DNA from 3 places in the Kitasatospora sp. NPDC058162 genome. Region 2 is predicted to be linked to each of the others. Evidence: riboswitches for the same ligand, from Rfam matches in the RefSeq annotation. Region 2 holds a riboswitch; each other region holds the start of a gene.
The links. A riboswitch is a leader RNA that binds a small molecule or an ion and turns the genes downstream of it on or off. The one in region 2 is predicted to bind cobalamin.

Region 1 (3,242 bases), on a different contig from region 2:
GACAGCGGCGAGCAGGGCCCCGGCGAAGGCCGCCGTCGCCACCGCGCCGGTGCCCACGGCGCCGGTCACGCCGACGCCGAGGACGATCACGGTGACCGCGCCGGCGGCCGCTCCCTCCGAGATCCCGAGCAGGAAGGGATCGGCCAGGTCGTTCCCGGTCAGCGTCTGCAGCACCGCACCGCAGACCGCCAGGCCGGCGCCGGTGGCAGCCGCTCCCAGCACGCGGGGCAGCCGCAACTGCCAGACGATCTGGTCGTCCAGCAGCGTCACGCGCGGGTCGCCCAGCCCGAGACGGCGCGCCACGACGTCGATCACCGTCCGGACCGGCTCGGGTTGCGAACCCACGGCCAGGCCGAGCAGGACGGTGGCCAGCAGCAGGGCCGCACCGACGGCCAGCGCCGCCGTCGTGCGGCCCGCACCGGCGGGCCGTACGACGGGGCGGGTTCCGGTGGTCTTGACCCCGGGTGCGGTCATGACCCCGGGTGCAGTCGGCTCAGCCCCGCGGACACCCGGGCGGCACCGTCGGCGAGCAGCACGCCGGGGGTCGACTCCGAGAACGGCACCACCACGAAGGCCTTGCGCTGCACGGCGGTGAGCTTGCTCAGCACCGGGTCGTTCTCCAAGTAGTCGATCTTGGACTGGGCCGTGTCCCAACCGGCGTCCGCGACCACGATGGCGTCCGGGTCCGCCGCGACGACCTTCTCCCAGCTGACGTTCTGCCAGCCACCGGGCAGGTCCGCGAAGACGTTGCGGGCACCCACGGCGTCGAGCACGAGCTGGGGTCCACCGTGGCCGGCTCCGACGAACGGCGTCTTGGTGTCCGAGTCGAACCACAGGACCTTCAGGTCCTTACCCTCGGCCGTCGCCTTGAACTGGGCCAGCTGCTGCTCCTGCTGCTGCTGGATCGCGGCGGCCCGCTCCGTGACACCGAAGACCTTGGCGACGTCGTTCAGTTCGCCCCACACCGCCTGCCAGGTCGGCGGCGGCACCTGGTTCTTGTCCGAGCAGCCGAACGGGGACAGGTACGACGGGATGCCCTGGCCGAGCAGTTCCTCCCGGGTGCCCGCGACCTTGCCGGTGAACGCGCTGGCGTAGGAGGCGTACAGGAAGTCGGGACGGGCCGCGAGGAGCTTCTCCTTCGTCGGGTACTTCGCGGAGAGCACCGGGACGGAGTCGTAGGCCGCCTTCCACTTCTCCGGGACGGAGTCGTCGAGGTAGGCGCTACCGGCCATCCGGGACTGCAGGCCCAGGGCCAGGGCCACCTCGGTGGCACCCTGGTTGAGCGTCACCAGCCGGGCGGGCGGAGCGCCGACCGTCACGGTGGTCCCGCAGTTGTCGACGCTGACCAGCCCGGCGCTTCCGGTGGCCCCGCCGGACGCGACGGGTGCGGGGGCGCCCGCACAGCCTCCGAGCACGCCGACGAACAGGGCGGCCGCGACCGCCCGGCCGGCGCGTAGCGAATGTGTGGGACTTATGGGGCATATAGCGCGAAAAGGACGCAGCAGACCGCTGGGCACGTGTTCTCCAAAACCCTCGTGGAACATGTCGCGCCGTGGCCGGTCTCCTGGCTTCCGCATCGACGCACCGCGGCCGACCTTCCCGAGCGGGTCTTCCAACCCGCGCAGTGGTCCTGACCGCTGGGTGAGCCGGTCAGCGAGGGCCGCGGAACTCCGCGGCAACAGTGGCGAGGGCCGCACCGGACTCAGACCGGTTTCCCGTACACCACGGCGATGGCAACGTATCAGGCGTGGTCAGACCGGTGAAGGGCAGCCCACGAATGATCATCCGGAGCCCGGATCCCGTCCCCGCCACCACGTATGCCGAAGGGCGGACACGCGCTGCGTGTCCGCCCCTTCGACGTGCCGATCACGAGACGGCTACTCGCAGAACGCGTTCCTCGGCAGCCCCGTGCACGGGCGCTCCATGCTCGCCTGCGTCCTGAGCGGCGCCAGGTCGAGGCCGGTGCGCTGCGGGTAGGCGGCGTCCGGGATCGGACACGGGCCGAAGCCCGCCGCGCACACCAGCTCGGCGAAGAGCAGCTGGTCGTCGCCGACGCCCGCGCCCTTGCCGCACGGCGGGCCGTCCACGGTGCCGCTCTGGATCGAGTCCGGGTCGCTGGTGAGGGCGGCGCCGCCGGTCCCGTGGTTCCCGTAGAAGCAGTTGTGCGGCGCCGTCGTCGACTCGTTGGCGACGTCCGCGTTGGTCGGGTTGCCGAAGAAGCCGTTCCGGCTGAACTCGTTGGCCGCCACGACGTTCCCGTAGGAGGTGAACACGCAGACGCCGGGCAGCTGCGTCCCGCCCTGGCAGCTGCTGAGCGGCGGCGGCGTCTCGCTGTCCGGGAAGTCGTGCAGGACGACGCCCCAACTGCCCTGCTGCTGGATGCGGTTGCCGCGGACGGTGTCGCCGTGGCCGCCCGAGATCTCGATGCCCGCACCGACGGCGCCCGCCAGCCCGGAGAGCGGGGCGTTCGCGTTGTTGTTGTCGTGGATGAAGTTGCGCTCGATGAACGTGCACGAGCGCTGCGGGTCGCCGGGGCAGCTGCCGTTCTGGGGCGGGGGCGCGTCGTCGTTGTTGAGCGAGTTGGCCACGATCCCGGTGCGGTTGTGGTCGAACTCGGAGTCCTTGATGGTGTAGCCGCCCGAGTTGGTCCCGGAGAAGCCGATCGCCGAGTTCTGTCCGTGCGCGTCGGTGAGGGTCACGCCGCAGATGTCGCGGCACGCGCCCACGTAGTAGTCGGAGTCGCCCATGTTGGACGCGTAGGTGTGGGCGAGCTCCGCCGGGCCCGTCGCGTTGGACGCGAAGATCCCGTACTGCGCCATCGACGCGTTCGGGTCGGCCGCGCCGTAGCCGGAGGTCGCGGTCAAGTAGGCGCCGTGGTATCCGTGCAGGCCGATCTGCCCGCTGCCGTCGCCGCCGTTCCACCAGATCTCGTTGCCGCCGCTGCCGCTGCCGCCGGACAGGTAGTTGCAGACGGTGAGGTTCTCGATGGAGACGTCGTCGGCTTTGGAGACGACGACGCCGCTGCGGCCGGTGGTGTCCTGCAGCGCGGGGTCGGCCGGGCAGGGCTGGGCCGCGCTGCCGTTGCTGCCGTCGACGACCACCCGGTTGCGGTCGAGCCCGCGCAGGTGGACGCCGGGCGTGGTGATCAGCACGCCGGCCTCGCCGGTGGCCTTCTCGTGGTAGACGCCGGGCCAGACCAGCACCCAGTCACCGCTCCGCGCGGCGTCGACGGCGGCCTGGAT
Region 2 (3,242 bases):
CTTCTACGGCGCCCCCGAGTCCCTGGCCGTCCTGCTGGTCGCCCTCGCGGCCTGGCTCACGGTGTTCACCGCCCGGCGCTCCCCGGCGCTGGTCCTGACCGCCGCCCCGGCCCTCGCGCTGGCCTGCGCGGTCGCCTACTCGGCGATCCTCGCCGTGCCCGCGCTGGTGGTCCTGGCCCTCGCCGTCGCCCGGCCGCACCGTCGGCCCGGCCCGGCCGCCCTGCGCGCCCTGCTGCTGGCCGTCGGGACGACGCTCCTGCTGCTGCCGTACGGCCTGCTGGGGAAGGTCGTGGGCTGGTCCCCGTCGTCCGGCGCCGCCCCCGGTTCGGCCGGCTCGATCCTGCTCGGCACCCTCCAGTGGGCCGGCCTGTTCACCGTCCTCGCGGTGGCCGGCACGGTCTCGTACGCGCGCCGCGAGCAGCTGACCGAGCACGAGTCCCCCGAGGGCGACCGCGTCGCCCCCACCCGCGCCCAGCGGGCCCTGCTCGGGGCCGTGCTGACCGCCACCGCGCTGCTGGTTCCCGCCGTCCACCTGTGGACCGGCACCTCCGGCGCACTGTTCCGCCACCTCGGCTACGGCATGCTGCTCGCCGCCCCGATCGCGGGCCTCGGCCTGACCCGGCTGGTCGGAGCCCACTTCCGCCACCCCCAGCTGGGCATCCTGGTCTGGGTCGCGCTGCTGGCCCTCGGCATGGAGCAGTCCGCCCTGCGCTACCAGAACGGGCCCGACTCCGGCCGCCTGCTGGCCGTCCTGCGGGCGCACGCCGTGCCCGAGGGCCACTACCTCACCGAGGTCGACGGACTCGCCGAGTACTACCTGGGCGGCGTCAGCAGACCCGAGCAGTGGGTCTCGGCCCGGGCCGGCACGGACTACCGCGACGGCGCCGGGAAACAGCACCACGGCGTGGACGGCAGCACCGCCGCGATCCGGGACGGCTGGTTCACCGTGGTCGTCCTCGACAGCACCGCGCCGGAGGCCACCGACCGGGCGCTGAGCGCCGCGCTGAACACCGGCGGGCAGTACCGGCTGATCGCCCAGTTCACCTCCCCGACCGGCGATTCGAGCACGTACAAGGTGTACCTGAAGCACTGACGGGCCGTCGGGACCGTCGGCGCGCGCGACACGACAGGCACAACATGTGGTGCCGCCACAGCCTGCCGCCACTACATGTATGCTCGCTTCTGCTGTCGATGCAGGGGAACCCGGTGGGAATCCGGGACTGCCCCGCAGCGGTGTGCGGGCGGCTCCAGCAGCCGTACCGCGAGTCCGAGTACCTGCCGAACAGCGTGCGCCACGGCCCTCCCGCAGAGGCCGCGCCAAGCACCAGCACCACCCCTCCGGGCCTCGCGGGCGGGCCGGGGAGACACCTCGCGCGACGCTTTTTGCGTTCGCGCCGTGCTCCCCTGCCCAGATCGGCCCGGTGACCCCGATCACCGCCGCACGATCGCCGCCAGGAGAGAGCGCCTTGACCACCGCTGCCTCAGTCACCCTGCCCGCCCAGGGCTCCGGTACCGCCTTCACCGACCCGACGGTCTCCGACCCCGGCGGTGCTCTCCTGCGGCTGCTCACCGACCGCAGCGTCGACCTCACCGAGGTCGACCCCGGCCACGTCGCCGCCGCCGCGCTGCGCGGCCGCCACGCCGGCTCGGACTTCGCCGAGCTGCGCGGGCTGGCCGTGGACGCCGCCGCGTCGATGATCGCCGAGGACCCCCAGTACTCGAAGCTGGCCGCCCGCCTGCTCGCCCTGGAGATCGTCGACGAGGCGAACAGCCAGGGCTCGACCTCCTTCTCCGCCTCGATCGCCGTCGGCCACGCCGAGGGCCTGATCGGCGACACCACCGCCGCCTTCGTCGCCAAGCACGCCGAGGCCCTCGACGCGCTCATCGACACCAAGGGCGACGACCGCTTCGAGTACTTCGGCCTGCGCACCGTCCAGTCCCGCTACCTGCTGCGCCACCCGATCACCCGCAAGGTCATCGAGACCCCGCAGCACTTCCTGCTCCGCGTCGCCTGCGGCCTGGCGGTCGGCGACTCCGAGCAGTCGGTGCGCGAGGTGTCCGAGCTGTACGGCCTGATGAGCCGCCTGGAGTACCTGACCTCCTCGCCGACGCTCTTCAACTCCGGCACCCGGCACCCGCAGATGTCCAGCTGCTACCTGCTGGACTCGCCGCTGGACAACCTGGACTCGATCTACAACCGCTACGCGCAGATCGCCCGCCTCTCCAAGCACGCCGGCGGCATCGGCCTGTCCTACTCGCGCATCCGCTCGCGCGGCAGCCTGATCCGCGGCACCAACGGCAAGTCCAACGGCATCGTCCCGTTCCTGCGCACCCTCGACTCCTCGGTCGCCGCCGTCAACCAGGGCGGCCGCCGCAAGGGCGCGGCCTGCGTCTACCTGGAGACCTGGCACGCCGACATCGAGGAGTTCCTGGAGCTCCGCGACAACACCGGTGAGGAGGCGCGCCGCACCCACAACCTCAACCTGGCCCACTGGATCCCGGACGAGTTCATGCGCCGCGTGAACGCCAACGCCGAGTGGTCGCTGTTCTCCCCCGCCGACGTCCCCGAGCTGGTCGACCTGTGGGGCGCCGACTTCGACGAGGCCTACCGCAAGGCCGAGCTGGCCGGCAAGGCCGTCCGCACCATCCCGGCGCAGACCCTCTACGCCCGCATGATGCGCACCCTCGCGCAGACCGGCAACGGCTGGATGACCTTCAAGGACGCCTCCAACCGCGCCGCCAACCAGACCGCGCTGCCCGGCCGCACGGTGCACTCCTCCAACCTGTGCACCGAGATCCTGGAGGTCACGGACGACTCCGAGACCGCCGTCTGCAACCTGGGCTCGGTCAACCTCGGTGCCCACGTGGCGCTTGACGCTCGCGCCGATGATCTGGTCAACGCGATGGACTGGGAGCGCCTCGACGCCACCGTCCGCACCGCCGTGACCTTCCTCGACCGCGTGGTGGACATCAACTTCTACCCGACCACCGAGGCCGGCACCTCCAACTCCCGCTGGCGGCCGGTCGGCCTCGGCGTGATGGGCCTCCAGGACGTCTTCTTCAAGCTGCGGATCGACTTCGACTCCGCCGAGGCCGCCCGCCTGTCCACGCTGATCGCCGAGCGCATCATGCTCACCGCCTACGAGCGCTCCGCCGACCTGGCCGAGCAGCTCGGCCGCCACGAGGCCTACGGCGAGACCCGCGCCGCCCGCGGCGAGCTGCACATCGACCACTTCCCGACG
Region 3 (3,242 bases), on a different contig from region 2:
TGGCCGGCGGCCCCGAGCGCGGCGGACCGGCCGCCGCCCGCACCGCCCTGCTGCTCACCCTGGCCGCCGCCTTCGGCTTCGGCGCCAACATGTCCCTGCTCGCCCAGGCCTCGGCCGGCGGCGGGCTGCTGCTGGTGCTCTGCGTCCAGCGGCTCGTCAACATCGTGGTTGGCGGCGCCGCGCTGCTGTGGTCGCTGCGCGGCGCCGACACCACCGGACTGCTGCCCGGGCTGCGCTCCCGACTGCCGCTGCTCACCGGCATCGGACTGCTCGACGTGGCCGGCAACGCCGCGTACGCGATGGCCTCGCACGGCGGCTCGGCGGCGGTGGCCGCCGTGCTCGCCTCGCTCTACCCGGTGGTCACCGCGCTGCTGGCGCGCGGGGTGCTGAAGGAGCGGCTGCGCCCGGTCCAGGTGGTCGGCGCCGGGCTCGCCGTGGCGGGCACGCTGCTGCTCGCGGCAGCGTGACCCCCTTCGCTACTGCTTCGCGGGCGTCCAGCGCTTCTCGACGCCCGCCAGCTTCCAGTACGCGATGGCGATCGCCCACACCACCACGAACAGCCCGGCGATCGCGTAGCCCACGTTGTCCAGCGAGATGTCCGCGATGAACCCGGTCACCGGGTCGGTCAGGTCGAGCTTCTCGTGCAGCACGCCGACCAGCTCGATGGTGCCGATGATGAAGGCCACCGCGATCGACAGCCCGGTGATGGTCAGGTTGTAGTACACCTTGCGCACCGGGTTGGAGAAGGCCCACTGGTACGCGAAGTTCATGAACGTCCCGTCCAGGGTGTCGAACAGGCTCATCCCGGCCGCGAACAGCAGCGGCAGGCAGATGATCGCGTACCAGGGCAGCCCGGCCGCCGCGCCCGAACCGGCCATCACCATCAGGGTGACCTCGGTCGCGGTGTCAAAGCCCAGGCCCAGCACCATGCCGACCGGGAACATCTGCCCGGGCCGGGTGATCGAGCGGGTCGCCCGGTTGAGGATCCGGGCCATGAAGCCGCGGGAGTTGAGGTGCTCCTCCAGCTCCGCCTCGTCGAACCGCCCGGCCCGCATCGAGCGGAACACCTTGAGGATGCCGAGCAGCGCCGCCAGGTTGAGCGCGCCGATCAGGTAGAGGAAGGCGCCGGAAGCCGTGGTGCCGACCACCCCGAGCCACTTGTGGGTGGCCGAGTCGTCGTCCATCAGCGTGTTCGCCAGTTGGGCGCCGCCCGCCACCAGGGCGGCCATGATGACCACCATCGAGGAGTGGCCGAGGGCGAACCAGAAGCCGACCGAGACCGGCCGCTTGCCGTCCGCCATCAGCTTGCGGGTGGTGTTGTCGATCACCGCGATGTGGTCGGCGTCAAAGGCGTGCCGCATGCCGAGGGTGTAGGCGGTGATGCCCAGGCCCACCCCGAAGACCTGGGTGCCGACGGCGTAGTTGTGGGGCGCCACCAGGAAGAAGAGGGTCCCGAAGGCCACCACGTGCATGGCCAGGATCACCCCCATCAGCCCGGCGGTACGGACGGTGTCCTCGCGCTTCCACCGGAAGGTGGGCAGTACGGAGGGGGCGGCGCCGGCCTCGGCGGGCGCGGCGGTTTCGGGCAGGGTCATCTTCGGATCACGCTCCAGCACCTCGTGGAATGACTTCGTGAGATGCCGTGGCCGGTCTCCTGGCTTACGGGGCTTCCGGACCCGCCTTCCCAAGCGCACGAAGCGCCCAGTGGCACGTGGGTCCGGACTTCTCTCCCCCGATCACAGTGGCGAGGGCCGCTCCGGAACAGGACCCGTTGAGGGTCCGTCACCGGTATTCCCGAGCACCACGGCGGGGAACACCGTAGGGGCAGGACACCACCCTCGCAAGGTTGCGCACCTGTGCAGGTGTCCAGGATCACAGGTCGTGAGCTGCCAGAATGTCCGCATGCATCTCGTACCGGCCGACCGCGCGGGCCACCGCACCATCGACGGACACCGGGTCTGCGAGGCCATCGCCGCCATCGGGGACACCGCCCACGTCCGCTCCTGGGCCGAGCGGTTCTCCCTGCTCTCCGACCCCGGACGGCTCGCCCTGCTGCTCGCCCTGCACCGGGCCGGCCCGCTCGCCGTCAGCGACCTGGCCGTCGCCACCGGCATGCGCGACCCCGCCGTCTCCCAGGCCCTGCGACTGCTCCGCACGGCCGGCACGGTCACCGGGGACAAGGACGGACGCGTGGTGCGCTACCGGCTCGTGGACGACGCCATGCGCCCCCTCCTCGACGAGTGCGCCGCCGCCGAACACGAAGAGCCCCACGAGGAGCCGACCGCGGCGGCGGGCTGACCGACACTCGGCAAACCACGCCGCGGGCGCAGCCGGATGAGTACGATCTTCGTGTGCTGATCCGCCTCCGGCCCCGGCCTTGGCCCGACGACTCACGCTGGGATTCCCGTCCGGTCACGGCGCGCGTCCTCGCTGTCACTCGCACGCTCACCTCGGCCACCCGGGTCCTCGACGTGCTCATGCTGTTGCGCGGTCAGGACGGCATCCGGTTCTACATCACCGTCAACCCCGGCTCGCAGTTCGCCTCCGGGCTCGACGACTACCTCCGCACCCTGCCCGGCAACATCACCGTGCTGCCGTGGGAGGAAGCCGTCCGGCGCGAGTTCAACCTCGCCGTCGCCTGCGCGGTCCACGCCTCCATGCACCGCCTGCACGCACCGCTCGTCGTCCTCCCCCACGGCGCCGGCTACAACCGCCTGGTCACCGAGTCCACCGGTGACAAAGCGAGCGCCGCCGGTCTGTCCCGGCGGGAACTCACCCACCGGCGGCGGGTGTTCCCCAGTGTCATCGGAGTCAGCCACTCCGAGCAGTTCGACCGGCTCGCGCAATGGTGTCCCGAGGCCCTCCCCCGCGCTCGCGAGGTCGGCGATCTCTGTCACGACCGGATGCGGCACAGCGAGGACTCCCGGGACCGCTACCGCGAGATGCTCGGCGCCGTCGACGGGCGGCGTCTGGTCGTGGTCAACTCCACCTGGAGCGAACATTCGTTATTCGCCCAGGCCTTCGACCTCCCGCTCCAGCTCGTCGCCCAGCTCCCGGCCGACGAGTACACCGTGGCGGTGATCCTGCACCCCAACATCTGGGAAAAGCACGACCCGGAGGCGATCCTCGCCCCCGCCACCCGCTCCGGGCTGCGGCTCATCCCCCCGCACCAGGGCTGGCAGGCCACCGTCGTCGCCGCCGACTGCCTGATCGGCGACCACGGCTCGGTCTCCTTCTACGGT

Region 1: linked by a shared signal. The riboswitch ahead of ACFVXG_RS01550 (ABC transporter substrate-binding protein) and the one ahead of ACFVXG_RS37035 (ribonucleoside-diphosphate reductase subunit alpha) in region 2 are both predicted to bind cobalamin.
Region 3: linked by a shared signal. The riboswitch ahead of ACFVXG_RS21320 (HoxN/HupN/NixA family nickel/cobalt transporter) and the one ahead of ACFVXG_RS37035 (ribonucleoside-diphosphate reductase subunit alpha) in region 2 are both predicted to bind cobalamin.

What each region holds. Positions count from the first base shown of each region.
Region 1 covers NZ_JBHVUS010000001.1:377,154-380,395, forward strand. The annotation lists gene ACFVXG_RS01545 (FecCD family ABC transporter permease) at 1-474, opposite strand, end outside; gene ACFVXG_RS01550 (ABC transporter substrate-binding protein) at 471-1,415, opposite strand; cobalamin riboswitch at 1,537-1,742, opposite strand; gene ACFVXG_RS01555 (hypothetical protein) at 1,878-3,242, opposite strand, start outside.
Region 2 covers NZ_JBHVUS010000034.1:38,998-42,239, reverse strand. The annotation lists gene ACFVXG_RS37040 (glycosyltransferase family 39 protein) at 1-1,093, shown strand, start outside; cobalamin riboswitch at 1,166-1,298, shown strand; gene ACFVXG_RS37035 (ribonucleoside-diphosphate reductase subunit alpha) at 1,491-3,242, shown strand, end outside.
Region 3 covers NZ_JBHVUS010000010.1:123,259-126,500, forward strand. The annotation lists gene ACFVXG_RS21315 (EamA family transporter) at 1-467, shown strand, start outside; gene ACFVXG_RS21320 (HoxN/HupN/NixA family nickel/cobalt transporter) at 477-1,595, opposite strand; cobalamin riboswitch at 1,627-1,821, opposite strand; gene ACFVXG_RS21325 (ArsR/SmtB family transcription factor) at 1,903-2,298, shown strand; gene ACFVXG_RS21330 (hypothetical protein) at 2,478-3,242, shown strand, end outside.